Regions from separate parts of the Streptomyces sp. NPDC007346 genome, predicted to be linked through region 2. Evidence: riboswitches for the same ligand, from Rfam matches in the RefSeq annotation. Region 2 holds a riboswitch; the other holds the start of a gene.
The links. A riboswitch is a leader RNA that binds a small molecule or an ion and turns the genes downstream of it on or off. The one in region 2 is predicted to bind S-adenosylmethionine.
Positions count from the first base shown of each region.

Region 1: another riboswitch for S-adenosylmethionine. It lies ahead of AB0917_RS15885 (aminotransferase class V-fold PLP-dependent enzyme); the one in region 2 lies ahead of thrC (threonine synthase).

Region 1 is NZ_JBEYKR010000051.1:660-9,500, forward strand. It holds gene AB0917_RS15850 (Ig-like domain-containing protein) at 1-776, shown strand, start outside; gene AB0917_RS15855 (hypothetical protein) at 837-1,238, opposite strand; gene AB0917_RS15860 (heme-copper oxidase subunit III) at 1,426-2,046, shown strand; gene AB0917_RS15865 (c-type cytochrome) at 2,102-2,911, shown strand; gene AB0917_RS15870 (Rieske 2Fe-2S domain-containing protein) at 2,908-3,960, shown strand; gene AB0917_RS15875 (cytochrome bc complex cytochrome b subunit) at 3,957-5,603, shown strand; gene trpD (anthranilate phosphoribosyltransferase) at 5,727-6,791, shown strand; SAM riboswitch class IV at 6,878-6,995, shown strand; gene AB0917_RS15885 (aminotransferase class V-fold PLP-dependent enzyme) at 7,204-8,583, shown strand; gene AB0917_RS15890 (Lrp/AsnC ligand binding domain-containing protein) at 8,647-8,841, opposite strand, start outside.
Region 2 is NZ_JBEYKR010000052.1:2,479-11,319, forward strand. It holds gene AB0917_RS16075 (stealth family protein) at 1-348, opposite strand, end outside; gene AB0917_RS16080 (stealth family protein) at 345-1,988, opposite strand; gene AB0917_RS16085 (hypothetical protein) at 2,285-3,016, opposite strand; gene groL (chaperonin GroEL) at 3,251-4,873, opposite strand; gene AB0917_RS16095 (cold-shock protein) at 5,306-5,512, opposite strand; gene AB0917_RS16100 (MoaD/ThiS family protein) at 5,951-6,229, opposite strand; gene thrC (threonine synthase) at 6,312-7,616, opposite strand; SAM riboswitch class I at 7,635-7,762, opposite strand; gene AB0917_RS16110 (glucosyl-3-phosphoglycerate synthase) at 7,916-8,841, shown strand, end outside.

The DNA.
Region 1 (8,841 bases), on a different contig from region 2:
TCAGCGCTCCGGTCACCGACAAGGCGTCCAGGGCCACCGTCGAGCGCGCCCTGAAGGTCCGCTCCACCCCGGCCGTCACCGGCTCCTGGTACTGGGTCGACGACAAGAAGCTGCACTACCGGCCCCAGGAGTTCTGGCCCGCCAACGCCACCATCGAGGTCCGCTCCAACCTGACGGGCATCAAGGTGGCCGACGCCCTCTACGGGGCCGAGGCCAAGCCCCTGAAGATCACCACCGGCGACCGGATCGAGGCCATCACCGACGCCGGGGACCACACCATGACGGTCCTGCGCAACGGAGAAGTGATCAACACCATTCCGGTCACCACCGGCAAGCCCGGCTTCTCCACCCGCAACGGCGTCAAGGTGATCCTCGCCAAGGAGCAGTTCGTACGGATGCGCGGGGAGAGCATCGGCATCGCCGCCGGCTCCTCGGAGTCGTACGACCTGCCGGTCTACTGGGCCACCCGGGTGACCTGGAGTGGCGAGTACGTCCACGCCGCGCCCTGGTCCACCGGCTCCCAGGGCAACGCCAACGTCAGCCACGGCTGCACCGGGATGAGCACGAGCAACGCCCAGTGGTTCTTCGACACCGTGCGCCAGGGCGACATCGTCAAGGTCGTCGGCAGCGCGGGGGAGACCATGACCCCGTTCGGCAACGGGTTCGGCGACTGGAACCTCTCCTGGGAGAAGTGGCAGAAGGGCAGCGCCCTCGGCGAAGGGGTGCCGGACAGCCCGCAGACGCTCCGGGCCGCCCGGCTGCGCCCCCATGTCTGACACCACGCACAAGGGGCGCCCCGCCACGCGGGACGCCCCTCAGAGGGCCGCAGGGGCCTCTCAGGCCTCCACGGCGAGCCGGGCGCGCAGCAGTGCGGCCAGTGCGTCCGCGAACTCCACCGGGTCGACCGGCAGCGTCACGGCGGCCTCCGCGCGGCTCCAGGTGGCCAGCCACGCGTCCTGCGGGCGGCCGATCAGCAGGAGGACCGGGGGGCAGCGGAAGATCTCGTCCTTGATCTGCCGGCAGACGCCCATGCCGCCGATGGGAGCCGTCTCGCCGTCCAGGACGCAGACGTCGACCCCACCGCCCTCCAGCGCCGCCAGGACGGCCGGAAGGGTCGCGCACTCCAGGAACCGCACCGGTGGCACGTCGGCGGCGGGCCTGCGACCGGCTGCCAGCTTCACCTGCTCGCGGATGTTGGCGTCGTCGCTGTAGACCAGGACCGTGGCGGTCGCCTGCATTGTTCCTCCGTGACATCTGTGTCTTCGGGGCTCTCGGGGCATGAACCGATGGGCGGATCGTACTCCGACCGACCGGCCGTCAGCACCGGTAAGGACACCGATTCGATGGGCCGTTCGGGCAGGACACACGGGACTGACACACCGAACGGCACCCCCCGGAGTGAGGGCGGGATAAGCGACCGACATAATGTCGGTCGTGGCGACAGCAACGACAGTAGAAACCGGGCACGCGCACCCGTCGGTCAATCGACCGAACCTCACCAGCGTCGGAACCATCATCTGGTTGGCGTCCGAGCTGATGTTCTTCGCGGCCCTCTTCGCGATGTACTTCACCCTTCGATCGGTGATGGGACCCGAATACTGGAAGGAGATGGCCGGTCATCTGAACTTCCCGTTCGCGGCCTCGAACACCACGATCCTGGTGCTCTCCTCACTCACCTGCCAGCTCGGCGTCTTCGCCGCCGAGCGGGGCGATGTGAAGAAGCTCCGTACCTGGTTCATCGTGACGTTCGTGATGGGATCGATCTTCATCGGTGGCCAGGTCCTGGAGTACGTCGAGCTGGTCAAGGAGGCGGGGCTCTCCCTGTCGTCCGACCCGTACGGCTCGGTGTTCTACCTGACCACCGGCTTCCATGGTCTGCACGTGGTGGGCGGTCTCATCGCCTTCCTGCTGGTTCTCGGCAGGACGTACGCAGCCAAGAGGTTCACCCATGACCAGGCCACCGCAGCCATCGTCGTGTCCTACTACTGGCACTTCGTGGATGTGGTGTGGATCGGCCTGTTCGCAACGATCTACATGATCAAGTAACCGGGCTCGCACCCACCCACCATCGACGCAGAAGATCCTGACACCGGGGTAATCCGTGAAAAAGCTCTCCGCACGACGACGCCATCCGCTGGCGGCGGTCGTCGTACTACTCCTCGCGCTGGCGGCTACCGGGGGGCTGTACGCCGCGTTCGCGCCTGCGGGTAAGGCGCAGGCCGACGAAACCGCCCAGTCCCTCGCCATCGACGAGGGCAAGAAGCTCTACACCGTAGGCTGCGCCAGCTGCCACGGAACCGGCGGTCAGGGCACCACCGACGGGCCGTCCCTCGTGGGCGTGGGCTCCGCCGCCGTCGACTTCCAGGTCGGTACGGGCCGTATGCCCGCGCAGCAGCCGGGCGCCCAGGTACCGAAGAAGAAGGTCATCTACACCCAGGCGCAGATCGACCAGCTGGCGGCGTACGTCGCGTCGCTCGGCGCCGGTCCGATCACGCCGACCGACAAGCAGGTCGACCCGGCCGGCGCGAACATCGCCAAGGGTGGCGAACTGTTCCGCAACAACTGCGCCCAGTGCCACAACTTCACGGGCAAGGGCGGCGCGCTGACCAACGGCAAGTACGCCCCGGCCCTCGAAGGCGTGAGCCCGAAGCACATCTACGAGGCCATGCAGACCGGCCCGCAGAGCATGCCCTCCTTCCCCGACACGATCATGCCGGAGCAGGAGAAGAAGGACATCATCGCGTACATCCAGACCGTGAACGGTGATGAGACGGCAAGCCCCGGTGGCCTCTCCCTCGGCGGTCTGGGCCCGGTCAGTGAGGGCCTCTTCGCCTGGATCTTCGGACTCGGCGCGCTCGTCGCATCCGCCGTTTGGGTCGCGGCCCACACCGCTAAGGCCAAGAAGTCATGAGTAGCCAACAGATTCCAGAAGACAACCTGCCCGTAGTGCAGGAGACCGCGCACGGCGCGGTGGAGGGTACGGACGACCCGTTCGCCGACCCGGGGCTGCCGGCCCACAAGCCGCGCATCCAGGACCTCGACGAACGCGCCGCGAACCGCTCGGAGCGGGCCGTCGCGTTCATGTTCCTCCTCTCGATGCTGTCGACGGTGGGCTTCATCGCCTCGTACGTCATCTTCCCGGTGGACAAGATCGTCTACATCTGGCCCTTCGGCCATGTGAGTCCGCTCAACTTCTCCCTGGGACTGACGCTCGGCTTCGCGCTCTTCTTCATCGGCGCGGGCGCCGTCCACTGGGCGCGCACTCTGATGTCCGACGTCGAGGTCGCGGACGAGCGGCACCCGATCGAGGCGACCCCCGAGGTCAAGGCCAAGGTCCTCGCCGACTTCAAGGCCGGTGCCGAGGAGTCCGCGATCGGCCGCCGCAAGCTCATCCGCACGACCCTCTTCGGTGCGCTGGCCCTGGTGCCGCTCTCCGGCGTGGTGCTGCTGCGCGACCTCGGTCCGCTCCCGGAGAAGAAGCTCCGGACCACGATGTGGGCCAAGGGCAAGCTGCTCGTCAACATGAACACGGGCGAGCCGCTGCGTCCCGAGCACGTCCCCGTGGGGTCGCTGACCTTCGCCAAGCCCGAGGGGCTGGAGGAGGAGTCGCACGACTTCCTCTCGCAGATCGCCAAGGCCGCCCTGATGATCGTCCGCATCGAGCCGGACGACATCAAGGACAAGCGCCAGCGCGACTGGGCCCACGAGGGCATCGTGGCCTTCTCCAAGATCTGCACCCACGTCGGCTGCCCGATCAGCCTGTACGAGCAGCAGACACACCACGTGCTCTGCCCGTGCCACCAGTCCACCTTCGACCTCTCCGACGGCGCCCGCGTCATCTTCGGTCCGGCCGGCCACGCTCTCCCGCAGCTGCGGATCGGCGTGAACAGCGAGGGCAACCTCGAGGCGCTCGGTGACTTCGACGAGCCCGTCGGCCCTTCCTTCTGGGAGCGCGGATGAGTACTGCGACAACAACCCCGCCCGCCGACCAGGCGGGACAGCGCAAGGCACCCGCGGGCGAGCGGGTCGCCGACTGGGCGGACGGCCGGCTGGGCATCTACGGCCTGGCCAAGGCCAACATGCGCAAGATCTTCCCGGACCACTGGTCCTTCATGCTCGGTGAGGTCGCGCTCTACAGCTTCATCATCATCATCCTCACGGGTGTGTATCTGACGCTGTTCTTCCAGCCGAGCATGACCGAGGTCGTCTACCACGGCCCGTACGAGCCCATGCAGGGCATCCTGATGTCGGAGGCCTACGCCTCCACGCTGAAGATCAGCTTCGAGGTCCGCGGTGGTCTGCTCGTGCGGCAGATCCACCACTGGGGCGCGCTGATCTTCCTGGCGGCCATGTTCGTGCACATGATGCGCGTCTTCTTCACGGGCGCCTTCCGCAAGCCGCGCGAGGTCAACTGGCTGTTCGGGTTCCTGCTCTTCGTGCTGGGCATGTTCACCGGCTTCACCGGCTACTCCCTCCCGGACGACCTGCTCTCCGGTACGGGTGTCCGCTTCACCCAGGGCGCGATCCTGTCCGTGCCGATCGTCGGTACGTACATCTCGATGTTCCTGTTCGGCGGCGAGTTCCCCGGCCACGACTTCGTGGCCCGGTTCTACTCGATCCACATCCTGCTGCTGCCGGGCATCATGCTCGGGCTGCTGGTGGCCCACCTGATCCTGGTCTTCTACCACAAGCACACGCAGTTCGCGGGTCCGGGCAAGACGAACAAGAACGTCGTCGGCATGCCGCTGATGCCGGTCTACATGGCGAAGGCCGGAGGCTTCTTCTTCCTGGTCTTCGGCATCATCGCGATCATCTCGGCCATCGCCACGATCAACCCGATCTGGGCGCTGGGACCGTACCGCCCGGACCAGGTGTCCACCGGTGCACAGCCCGACTGGTACATGGGCTTCGCCGAGGGGCTGGTCCGTGTGATGCCGGGCTGGGAGATCGTCTTCTGGGGTCACACGCTCAACCTGGGCGTGTTCATCCCGCTGGTCCTCTTCGGCCTGGTGCTCTCGCTGCCGGCGGTCTATCCGTTCATCGAGTCGTGGATCACCGGCGACAAGCGCGAGCACCACATCCTGGACCGCCCGCGCAACGCCCCGACCCGTACGGGACTCGGCGTCGCCTGGATCACGGCGTACTTCATCGGCCTCGTCGGCGGTGGTAACGACCTGTGGGCCACGCACTTCCATCTGTCGATCAACGCCATCTCCTGGTTCGTCCGGATCTTCTTCTTCGTCGGACCGGTCATCGCGTTCATCGTCACGAAGCGGATCTGCCTCGGCCTCCAGCGCCGTGACAAGGAGAAGGTGCTGCACGGTCGCGAGAGCGGCATCATCAAGCGCCTGCCGCACGGTGAGTTCGTGGAGATCCACGAGCCGCTCTCGCAGGGGCAGCTGCACACGCTCACCGCGCACGAGCAGTACAAGCCGCTCGAACTGGGCCCCGAGGTCGACGAGAACGGCGTCAAGCGCAAGATCTCCCCTCTCCAGAAGGTGCGGGCCAAGCTCAGCAAGGGCTACTTCGGCGAGGACAACCAGATCGCCAAGCCCACCGCGGAGGAGTACAAGGAGATCAGCGACGGCCACGGCCACCACTGATCAGCTGAACTGATCGCCACAGCAGGAGCCCCGTCCATCCGATGGACGGGGCTCTTCGCTGTCCCGGTGGCTGGATAGGGTGGAGCCGTATCCCTACCGGCTGTGGACCCCCTGGAGCGGACCATGAACGTTGTGACCCCGAGCGGCGGCGACAGCGTGGCGGACCGTTCCTGGCCCGGCCTGCTGAACCCCCTGCTGCGTGGTGAGAACCTCTCCTCCGAGGAGACGGCCTGGGCGATGGACCGCATCATGAGCGGCGAGGCGACCGACGCGCAGATCGCCGGCTTCGCGGTCGCGCTGCGGGCCAAGGGCGAGACCGTGGAGGAGGTCACCGGGCTGGTGCGCGCGATGTACGCGCACGCCAACACCATCCACGTACCGGGCCGCACCGTCGACATCGTGGGCACCGGCGGCGACCTCGCCAAGACGGTCAACATCTCGACCATGTCCGCGATCGTCATCGCCGGGACCGGCGCGAAGGTCGTCAAGCACGGCAACCGGGCCGCCTCGTCGGCGAGCGGCTCCTCCGACGTGCTGGAGAAGCTCGGCGTCAACCTGGAGCTGACCCCGCAGCGGGTGGTGGAGGTCGCCGAGGCGGCGGGCATCACCTTCTGCTTCGCCGTGAAGTTCCACCCCGCCCTGCGGTACGCCGCCAAGGCCCGCCGAGAACTCGGGGCGCAGACCACGTTCAACATCCTGGGCCCCCTGACCAACCCGGCCCAGGTGCGCTCGCAGGCCATCGGGGTGGCCGACGCCAGGATGGCGCCCATCGTCGCGGGTGTGCTCGCCGAGCGGGGCAACTCGGCCCTCGTCTTCCGCGGGGACGACGGGCTCGACGAGCTGACGACCACCGCCACCTCGCGGGTCTGGGTGGTCCACGAGGGCACGGTGCGCGAGGAGCCCTTCGACCCGCGCGACGTCGGGCTGCCGATCGTCCCCGTCGAGGCCCTGCGCGGCGCCGACGCCTCGTACAACGCCGATGTGGCCCGCCGGCTGCTGGACGGCGAGGGCGGCGCGGTGCGCGAGGCGGTGCTGCTCAACTCGGCGGCGGCGCTGGTCGCGCTCGACCCGGGGCCCGGCACGCTGACCGAGCGGATCGCGGCGAAGATGCTCGTCGCGGCGGAGGCCGTCGACTCCGGTGCGGCCAAGGGGGCGCTGGAGCGGTGGGTGGCGGCGAGCAACGCCTGAACGTACCCGTGATGTGACGCAGGGCGCAGTCCGGATGACGGACTGCGCCCTTGCGTGTGTGCGTACGTATGGCAAGATGCTGCGCAGGTCATGAGTGACAGCGACTACGGCCCCGGCCCGCTGTCCGGCAACCCTCCGTCCGTGGCGGGGTGCCCCGGGTGAAGACCAGGCCGTAGGCAGCGAGGTCTGCGGCAAGCGCGGGCCCCTCGGCGTCCAGTGGACGCCAGCCCCCGGGGTCCTGGTCCCTAGGGAGCCTCTTGTGAGCAAGCGAATGCGTTAGGGCTCGTCCCCGGGCTTTCCGAGCCCCGGGCTGACCGCCCTTCTTCCGCGCACCCTCTTTTCCCACCCTTCCCCTGCGCTGCCGCGTATCCGCCGGCGCACGGATCTCGCCTGCCTCTTACGGGAGTTCGCCATGTCTGTCTCCACCGCTGCCATCGACCCGTCGGTCTGTGCCCCGCTGCCCGTTCTGGGGCAGGATGTCACCGTTCCGCTTGTCACCGGCGGTGAAGTCACCTACGCCGCACTCGACTACGCCGCCAGCGCCCCGGCCCTCCAGCGGGTCTGGGACGACGTCGCCGCGTACGCCCCGTACTACGGCAGCGTCCACCGCGGTGCCGGATACCTCTCGCAGCTCTCCACCGACCTCTTCGAGAACAGCCGCCGCACCGTCGCGGAGTTCCTCGGCTGCCGCGCGGACGACCAGGTGGTCTTCACCCGTTCGACGACCGACTCCCTCAACCTGCTGGCCGCCGCGATCCCGGCGGACTGCCGGGTCTTCGTCTACGAGACCGAGCACCACGCCTCCCTGCTGCCCTGGCGCGACGCCCAGGTCACCTACCTCGACGCGCCCCGCACCCCGGGCCAGGCGGTGGAGACCCTGGAGCGGGCGCTGGCCGACCGCGATCCCTACGGCCCCGCGCTGGTCTGCGTCACCGGCGCCTCCAACGTGACCGGTGAGCTGTGGCCGGTCCAGGAGCTGGCCGCCGCCGCCCACGCGCACGGCGCCCGGATCGTCCTGGACGCCGCCCAGCTCGCCCCGCACCACCCCGTGGACATCGCCGAACTGGACGTCGACTGGGTCGCGTTCTCCGGCCACAAGCTGTACGCGCCCTTCGGCTCCGGGGTCCTCGCCGGCCGCGCCGACTGGCTCCAGGCGGCCGAGCCCTACCTCGCCGGCGGCGGCGCCTCCCGCAAGGTGGCCCGGCGCGCGGACGGCGGCGTGGACGTCGACTGGCACACCACGGCCGCCCGCCACGAGGCCGGTTCGCCCAACGTCATCGGGGTCTACTCCATCGCCTCCGCCTGCAAGGCCCTGACCGAGGCGGGCTTCGACTCCCTGGTCGCCCGTGAGCAGGAGCTGGTGGGCCGGGTCCGCGCAGGGCTCGCAGAGGTCCCCGAGGTGAAGGTGCTCTCGCTCTTCGGCGACGACGCCCCCCGGGTCGGCGTCATCTCCTTCGTGGTGCGCGGCTGGAACAGCTCGCACTTCGCCGCCGCCCTCTCCGCGGAGTACGGCATCGGCGTCCGCGACGGCCTCTTCTGCGCCCACCCGCTGGTGCGCACCCTCCTGGGCAGCGACCCGCAGGACCCGGGCGAGTGCGGCGCGCCGGAGGGAGAGCCGGGCGAGCGGTCCCTCAACGCCATCCGGGTCAGCTTCGGAGCCGGTACGCCGGACGAGCACATCGAGCGGTTCCTGCGTGCGGTCACCGAGCTGGTCCGCGAGGGCGCCCGGTGGAAGTACCGCACCGAGGACGGCCGCTGCGTCCCGGACCGGGGCACGGCCGCCCAGGTCTGAGCCTCGGGAAACACCTCGGCCGGGGACGGGCGCGCTGCCCCTCCCCGGCCGAGAAGCCCGGTGTCACGCGTCGAGGCCGATGGCGAACGCCGCTTCCAGGTCGTGCTGGGAGTACGTGCGGAACGCCACGTGGGTGTCGGTGCCCTCGACGCCCGGGATCTTGCTGATCCGGCCGGGGATGATGTCGGCCAGGTCGTCGTGCCGGGCGACCCGGACCATGGCGATCAGGTCGTAGGTGCCGGTGACGGAGAAGACCTC
Region 2 (8,841 bases):
CTCCAGGAAGGCCGCCCGGTGCTTCCTCTCCACACTGACCACGTGGCGCAGCCAGTTGTGGCCCGGCACCAGGAAGTAGGGGATGCCGGCCGTCTCCAGCACGTCCGAGACGAGCTTCAGCGACTGCGCCGCGGCCTCGGTGGAGACGTAGCTCTCCGCCGGCCTGCCGAGGACACGCCGTCGCTCCACGACGACGGGCACCACGTCGGGGAGGACCCGCCGCAGCACCGCCCGGCGCCGGGCGACCCGTATCCGCCAGATCGGCGCGACGGCCCCTCGCTCAGCCCTCCGGGCAGCCCGCTTGCCCAGGCGCCAGGCGCGGGAGGCCGTACGGCGGACGAGACTCATTCCGGTGTTCCATCAGATCGCCTTTCGAACGAACTGGGGAACGGGAAATACTCCTCCAGGAAACTGTGCATGCGCACGCTGACTTCTTCGCGCTGGTCCGGAGCGACATCGACGTCGTTCAGGCAGAAGAAGTTGAACCGACGCGTCGTGAGAAGGCCCTCCAGCCGCTTGTCGGCGTCCTCCCGGCTGATGTTCACGTAGCGGAAGCTGTACTTGCCGGGGATGCCCTTCCCGGTGATCAGCGCGTACTGGTAGAGGAGAGGCGCGGTGAGCGCGATGTCCTGGGGCGAGCGGAATCGCGACGCCGTCGTCCGGGAGATGTCCTCGGAGAACGTCTCCTCCAGTTCCAGCAGCGTCTTCCGCTGCTGAGGGAGGGGCGTGTGCATGAAGTTGTTCGTGGTGAGCGTTCCGTACTTCTCCATCAGCAGCCGGCGCACGTTCTTGCTGGCGGAGTTGGTCGCCGTCTCCTCGGCGTGCGGCTTGCCGACGCCGATCTTCAGCGGCGAGACCGGGACCCTCATGACACCACTGGGGTGGAAGAAGGCCTCGGGCGTGACGGGGCAGCCCACGAACACATCGTCGTTGAAGTAGAGATAGTGGTCGGAAATGCCCGGAATGTGGTGAAGCCGCGTCTCAATGGCATGCGAGTTGAAGACGGGGAGAACACCTTCGGGGAAGATGTCCCGGTGATCGACGACGGTGATGCCGTCCGCGTCCGGGTCGAGCCAGGCCGGCGTCTGCCCGTCGGTGACGATGTAGACGTGGCGCACGAAGGGCGCGTACATCTGGAGCGAGCGCAGCGAATACTTCAGCTCGTCGTGGCTGGTGTAACGGGAGGCGTTGACCTCCTTGTCCAGGATCTCGGCGGTACCCAGCCCCTTGTACTTCGCCCGCTTCTCGCGCATGGCCGGCTCTTCGCCGTCCACCCAGGTGTAGACGACGTCGACGGGGAACGTCACGTCGCCGACCGTCGGGCCGGCGAACGGGGCGAACGTCGGTACGTCCCGGTCGCCGATGCGTCGACTGGCGATCTCCTGCTCGGAGTTGGGAAGCACATCGGCGATGCGGTTGCGTCGGGGTGCGACCAGCGCCTGGCTGAAGACGTCCGCCGAGGCCTGCGGCTGCACCTTGGCCAGCTCCCGGTCCCCGTCCTCCCCGGCGAGGAGGTCGGCCCCGTTCTGCCAGAACTCGACGTCACACCCGATCTCGGGACCACCGAGCACCTGCCCCGAAGGCCCGAGGTGGATCTCGCCCACCCGCAGCACCGAGGCCGCCCGGAGGGCCGACGGCAGACTGCCGTCGATATACAGAGCGGGGCGCTTCAGAACGCGCCCCACCGTCGGCTGCCCGATGAAGACCGCCTTACCGGCGTATTCCTCCTCCATCGCATCGTGGAAACGCCCACGGTCCGCTTCGTTGACACCGATGGTGTGACGAATCTTGGAGATGCCGGGTACGAGGAAATAGGAGATGCCCGCACGCTCAAGGGCCCGGGTGGCTATCGCCAGATTCTCCGCGGCCGCGTCGGTCGCCGAGAATCCCGGCACCACACGCCCGTACAGTTCCTGGCCGTTCACGACGACCCTGCGCACATCGGGCTGGCCGCTGACGGCCCTGCGCCGGTTGCGCGCCGAACGCATCCGCCATGACTGTTCAGCGGCCTTCCGCTGGACTCGCGGGCCCATTCTGCGTGCGAATGAACGAACAGTCACATTCTTTCCTCTCTACCGTCGGGAAGCAAGGGGGGAACCGGTCGTGACCCGAGTGCGATCCCTCTGCCCGGTCAGGAGCGTCCACCGCTTCCCACCCGCCGCCCACTCGCCTGGCCGGCGCGCTTCAGCACGCCGAAGGATAGCTCGAAGCCGTCCTTTTACCGAACGGCAGTTTAACGACCAGCAGACAGTTTGAGCACCGTGCAAGTCCGGGCCCCGGAGGGTCACCGCCGGCCCTGTCTCCCCGCCGATCCGGGGCTGTACTGGTCAGTGGCCCGCAACGGGAGCGCCGTCGAGCGCGCCGTACCGCCCTGACCGCCGCCCGCGTTCGCCGGGGACGGTGACCTTTGTCGCATGACGAAACCGCCCCAGGCCGCCGTTCCGGTGCCCAGCAGTAGCGGGATCAAGCCATAGCCGACGACCGACGACGAGTGCGCGTACCACCGGCCGCCGTCGGACACCTGGGTCGCGGTGATCGTCGCGGGGTCGTTCCTGCCGTCGTGGTCCGCGAAGAGGATGCGCGTACGCCCGGTCCGGGCCGGTTCGGGCATGCCGTCCACATGGACGCGCAGCGCCCCCGCGGCGACCCGCTCGCGCTCCGCCTCGTTGGCGCGCTGCTGGGCGGGGCTCTCACCGAAGCAGTGCCAGACGGTCTGCCCCTTCTTCGTCCGCGTGTCGTGGCAGTCGATCCGGCCGAAGGTCTCCACCCGCATGCCGAGGAGGCCGGAGAGGCTCGTACCGACCGTCACGATGAACAGCCCCGCCGCGAACAGGGCCGCGCCCGCGAGGACGAGCCCGGCGCCCTTGATACGTCTGGTACACAGCGCTCCGTCCGACCGTCCGCTGCTTAGCCGCTTCCTGTCCGAGCGCCTCCTGGCCCACCGTCCCCTGTCCGACCGCTCCTTGTCCGACCGACCGCGTTCCGGACCGCTGTTCCCCGCCTGCGTAGCCGTCATGGCCGTACCGCCCCCGTTCACGTGCCGCCCGCGTCCCCCGCGCGCGTAACAACCGTTCCCGCATTGTCCCAGGAGCACCCGCCGCCGCCCTGGACACGCCACAGGGGCGGCACCTCCCGTGAAGGAGGTGCCGCCCCTGCGGGACGTACTGGTGCGTACCGCCCCGACCGGGACGTACGCGGAACTTCGATCAGCCGGAGGGCGCCCCGGGCGGACCCGGGGCTCCGTGGCGGATCAGAAGTCCATGTCACCGCCCGGCATGCCGCCCGGAGCGGCCGCGCCGGCCTTCTCGGGCTTGTCGGCGATGACGGCCTCGGTGGTGAGGAAGAGCGCGGCGATGGAGGCGGCGTTCTGCAGAGCGGAGCGCGTGACCTTCGCCGGGTCGATGATGCCCTCGGCGATCATGTCCACGTACTCGCCGGTCGCGGCGTTGAGGCCGTGACCGATCGGCAGGTTGCGGACCTTCTCGACGATGACGCCACCCTCGAGACCACCGTTGACGGCGATCTGCTTGAGCGGGGCCTCCAGCGCGAGCTTCACGGCGTTGGCGCCGGTCGCCTCGTCGCCCGTGAGGTCGAGCTTGTCGAAGACGGCCGAGGCCTGGAGCAGAGCCACGCCACCACCGGCGACGATGCCCTCCTCGACGGCGGCCTTGGCGTTGCGCACCGCGTCCTCGATGCGGTGCTTGCGCTCCTTGAGCTCCACCTCGGTGGCGGCGCCGGCCTTGATGACGGCCACACCGCCGGCCAGCTTCGCCAGGCGCTCCTGGAGCTTCTCGCGGTCGTAGTCCGAGTCGGAGTTCTCGATCTCGGCACGGATCTGCTTGACGCGACCCTGCACCTGCTCGCTGTCCCCGGCACCGTCGACGATCGTGGTCTCGTCCTTGGTGATGACGACCTTGCGGGCGCGGCCGAGCAGGTCCAGGCCGGCGTTCTCCAGCTTGAGACCGACCTCCTCGGAGATCACGGTGCCACCGGTGAGGATGGCGATGTCCGCGAGCATGGCCTTGCGGCGGTCACCGAAGCCCGGGGCCTTCACGGCGACGGACTTGAACGTGCCCTTGATCTTGTTGACGACCAGGGTGGAGAGCGCCTCGCCCTCGACGTCCTCGGCGATGATCAGCAGCGGCTTGCCCGACTGCATGACCTTCTCCAGCAGCGGGATCAGGTCCTTGACGCTGGCGATCTTCGAGTTGACGATCAGGATGTACGGGTCGTCGAGCGACGCCTCCATACGCTCCATGTCGGTGGCGAAGTAGGCCGAGATGTAGCCCTTGTCGAAGCGCATACCCTCGGTGAGCTCGAGCTCCAGACCGAAGGTCTGGGACTCCTCGACGGTGATGACGCCTTCCTTGCCGACCTTGTCCATCGCCTCGGCGATCTTGGCGCCGATCTCGGTGTCGGCGGCGGAGATGGAGGCGGTCGAAGCGATCTGCTCCTTGGTCTCCACGTCCTTGGCCTGCTCCAGCAGAGCGGCGGAGACGGCCTCGACGGCCTTCTCGATGCCCCGCTTGAGAGCCATCGGGTTGGCGCCTGCGGCGACGTTGCGCAGACCCTCGCGGACGAGAGCCTGAGCCAGAACGGTGGCGGTGGTCGTACCGTCGCCGGCGACGTCGTCCGTCTTCTTGGCGACCTCCTTGACCAGCTCCGCACCGATCTTCTCGTACGGGTCCTCGAGCTCGATCTCCTTGGCGATGGAAACACCATCGTTGGTGATCGTGGGCGCGCCCCACTTCTTCTCGAGGACGACGTTACGGCCCTTGGGGCCGAGGGTGACCTTGACGGCGTCGGCGAGCTGGTTCATCCCGCGCTCGAGACCGCGCCGTGCCTCCTCGTCGAACGCGATGATCTTGGCCATGTGAAGTGGTCCTCCCGGACAGGGGTGGATTCTCCGGACCGAGAGGCGCCCGCGACGGACGGCCTGCGTGCGTGGCGGTTCCTTGCCCCGCCGCGCCTGCGGGCCTCACCGGCCCGGTCCAAGTTTCTGTCACTCTCACCTGGAGAGTGCTAATGCCAATGATTAGCACTCGACCCCCGAGAGTGCAAGCGCCTTCGACCAAGGCACGCCATGCGAAACCGGAGCAGAACAGGGCGGAACCAGAGCGTCCGCAGGAGGGAGCCGGAACGGCGTCCGCAGGACTGAGCCAGGACCGCGCCCGCAGGACGGACCCAGCAGCACCGCGTCCGCAGGGCGGAGCCAGGACGCACGTAGGGCCCGATCCCCTGGTGGCGAACTCCGGGGTCGGGCCCTGCGTGCGTGAGTAGTGACGTCGGACGGCCTGCGCCGAGCTCAGCCGACGGCGAGCTTGACCATGTCGGCCTGGGGCCCCTTCTGGCCCTGCGAGATCTCGAATTCAACTCGCTGACCCTCTTCGAGGGTGCGGTACCCGTCCATCTGGATCGCGCTGTAGTGGACGAAAACATCCGCACCACCGTCGACCGCGATGAAGCCGTACCCCTTCTCCGCGTTGAACCACTTGACGGTGCCCTGAGCCATGCCTAACTCCCCTATAACTGGCCCTTGCACGGGACCGCACTTCGCGGCCCCGGGTCGTAACTCACCCTCCGTCAGGAGAGGTGCGCGGCGCCGCAGCGCGTCGACCGCGGCCGAATGTATCCGCCCAACTGCCCTCTGCAACAGGTCAATCGGACGAGAATTCCGGGCACAGGCGAACGCCCGAATATGCGGGATTGCTGAGATTACGGGCAAGTCGGGCCAGGCAAAGGCCACTTATGCCTCAAGGGGTTCACGCACTTTGGCTGCTTCTTATCGGAGCCGGGCGCATTCTCATATGCGGGCGGCATGCGCAGCGAAGGGGGCTTCCCCAACTGTACCGTGCTCAACCATGCAGAATTGCCCCCTCCGCTTTGTGTCGCGGAGGGGGCAACCGGGGTCAGGCGAAGGCGCGGTGGGGGCGCGGCGGCCCCAGGGGGTTCAGCAACCGCCGGCCACGGCCGGGATGATCGAGATGCCGGCGCCGTCCGGGGTGACCGTGTCCAGGCCGCTCTCGAAGCGCACGTCGTCGTCGTTGACGTACACGTTCACGAAGCGGCGCAGCTTGCCCTGGTCGTCCAGGACGCGTGCGGCGATGCCCGGGTGGTCCTTCTCCAGGGACGCGATGACCTCGGAGAGCTTCGCGCCCTCCGCCGTGACCTCGGCCTGGCCGCCCGTGTACGTGCGGAGGATGGTGGGGATGCGGACCTTGACGCTCATGGTGGGTGCCCTTCTTGCTTCGGACGCGGTCTCGGACGCGGACGGCGGTCTCGGACGCGGTCTCGGACTCGGACTCGGTGGGTCAGGCGGAGGCGAGGCCCGCGGCGCGGAACGCGTCCAGGCTCGGCTTGATGGTGGCCGTCGCCTGCGAGGTCGCGGAGACCGCGTCGAGCGTCTTGAGCCCGTCACCGGTGTTCAGGACGACGGTGGTGAGCGTCGGGTCGATGACGCCGGCCTCGACGAGCTTCTTCGTCACGCCGAGCGTCACGCCGCCCGCCGTCTCGCCGAAGATGCCCTCGGTACGCGCCAGCAGCTTGATCGCGTCTACGACCTGCTCGTCGTTCACGTCCTCCACCGCGCCGCCGGTGCGGCGGGCGATGTCCAGGACGTACGGGCCGTCCGCCGGGTTGCCGATGGCCAGCGACTTGGCGATGGTGTCCGGCTTCTGGGGCCGTACGACGTCGTGGCCGGCCTTGAAGGCGGCGGAGACCGGGGAGCAGCCCTCGGCCTGGGCGCCGAAGATCTTGTACGGCCTGTCCTCGACGAGGCCGAGCTTGATCAGCTCCTGGAACCCCTTGTCGATCTTCGTCAGCTGGGAGCCGGACGCGATCGGGATGACGATCTGGTCGGGGAGCCGCCAGCCGAGCTGCTCGCAGATCTCGTACGCCAGGGTCTTGGAGCCCTCGCCGTAGTACGGGCGCAGGTTGACGTTGACGAAGCCCCAGCCCTCGCCGAGCGGGTCGCCGATGAGCTCGGAGCAGAAGCGGTTGACGTCGTCGTAGTTGCCCTCGATGCCGACCAGCTCGCCCCCGTACACCGCGGCCATGACGACCTTGCCCTGCTCCAGGTCGTGCGGGATGAAGACGCACGAGCGCAGTCCGGCGCGGGCGGCGGCGGCGCCGACGGCACCGGCCAGGTTGCCCGTGGAGGAGCAGGAGAGGGTGGTGAACCCGAAGGCGCGGGCGGCCTCGACGGCGATGGCGACGACCCGGTCCTTGAAGGAGTGCGTCGGGTTGCCGGAGTCGTCCTTGACGTACAGACCGCCGGTGACGCCCAGCTCACGGGCGAGGTTGTCGGCCTTGACCAGCTTGGTGAAGCCGGGGTTGATGTTGGGCTTCTCCGCGACGTCGGCGGGGACCGGCAGCAGCGGGGCGTAGCGCCAGATGTTGTTCGGGCCGGCCTCGATGCGCTTCCTCAGCTCCTCGGGGGAGCCGGTGGGCAGGTCGTACGCCACTTCCAGCGGCCCGAAACAGGACGCACAGGCGAAGAGGGGGCCGAGCTCGAAACGCTCGCCGCACTCGCGGCAGGAGAGCGCCGCGGCGGGACCGAGGTCGACGGCCGGGGCGGAAGAAGAAGCGGTGTTACCTGCAACAGTCTGAACAGCCATGATGGCGGAGGCCCTTTCTCCTCATCTTCCTTGTGACGCGTTTCGCCACAAGACGGAATTGGCACCTTCCCCACCGTGACCTCGCGGTCGGTAGGAGGGTTGCCGGGACTTCAACGGGCCGTTCCCTCAGTCCCTCTGGATGAGCTCTGTGGCACTGGATCTTCGATCCAGGCGTTTGTGTGCGGACGGACCCCGACATGCGACGGTCATCCGCGTTGTTCAAGACTGTAACCGAAGGACTGGACTGTTGAGATAGTCGTCCGCACCGCGAGATGGATCACATACGAGGAGTCCCGACCGTGCTCGAAGAGGTGGAACGCTGGCTGACCAGGCGTTCCTGGTCGTCCGCCGACCGCCCGCTGGACCGGCTCACCGACGCCCGGAACGCCGACCCGCACCGCACCTCGGTGAGTGTGGTGCTGCCCGCGCTGAACGAGGAGGCCACGGTCGGCGCGATCGTGGCGACGATCCGGCGGGAGCTGATGGAGAAGGTCCGGCTGGTCGACGAACTGGTCGTGATCGACTCCGGTTCCACCGACGCCACCGCCGCCGTCGCCCGTGCGGCGGGAGCCCGGGTGGTCCACCGGGACGCGATCCTGCCCCGCGTCCCGGCCCTGCCCGGCAAGGGCGAGGTGCTCTGGCGGTCGCTCCTGGTGACCAGCGGTGAGATCGTCTGCTTCGTCGACGCCGACCTCAAGGACTTCTCCGCCGACTTCGTCTCGGGGACGGTCGGGCCGCTGATCACCGACCCCACCGTCCAGTTCGTCAAGGCGATGTACGACCGTCCGCTGGGTGACACCGCAGGTCAGGGTGGTCGCGTCACCGAGCTGGTGGCACGCCCCCTGCTCAATCTGCACTGGCCGCAGCTGGCCGGCTTCGTGCAGCCGCTGGGCGGCGAGTACGCGGTGCGGCGGTCCCTGCTGGAGCGGCTGCCCTTCCCGGTCGGTTACGGAGTGGAGTTGGGGCTCCTGGTGGACGCGCTGCACACCGTGGGGCTGGACGCGCTGGGCCAGGTCGACGTCGGGGTGCGGCGCCACCGCCACCAGGACGGGCAGGCGCTGGGCCGGATGGCGGCGGCGATCTACCGCACGGCGCAGCTGCGGCTCTCCCGGGGCCATCTGGTGCGGCCCGCGCTGACGCAGTTCGAGCGGGGCGATGAGGGGTTCGTGGCGCGCACCCACGCGGTGGACACGGAGGAGCGGCCGCCGATGCGGGAGATCGAGGA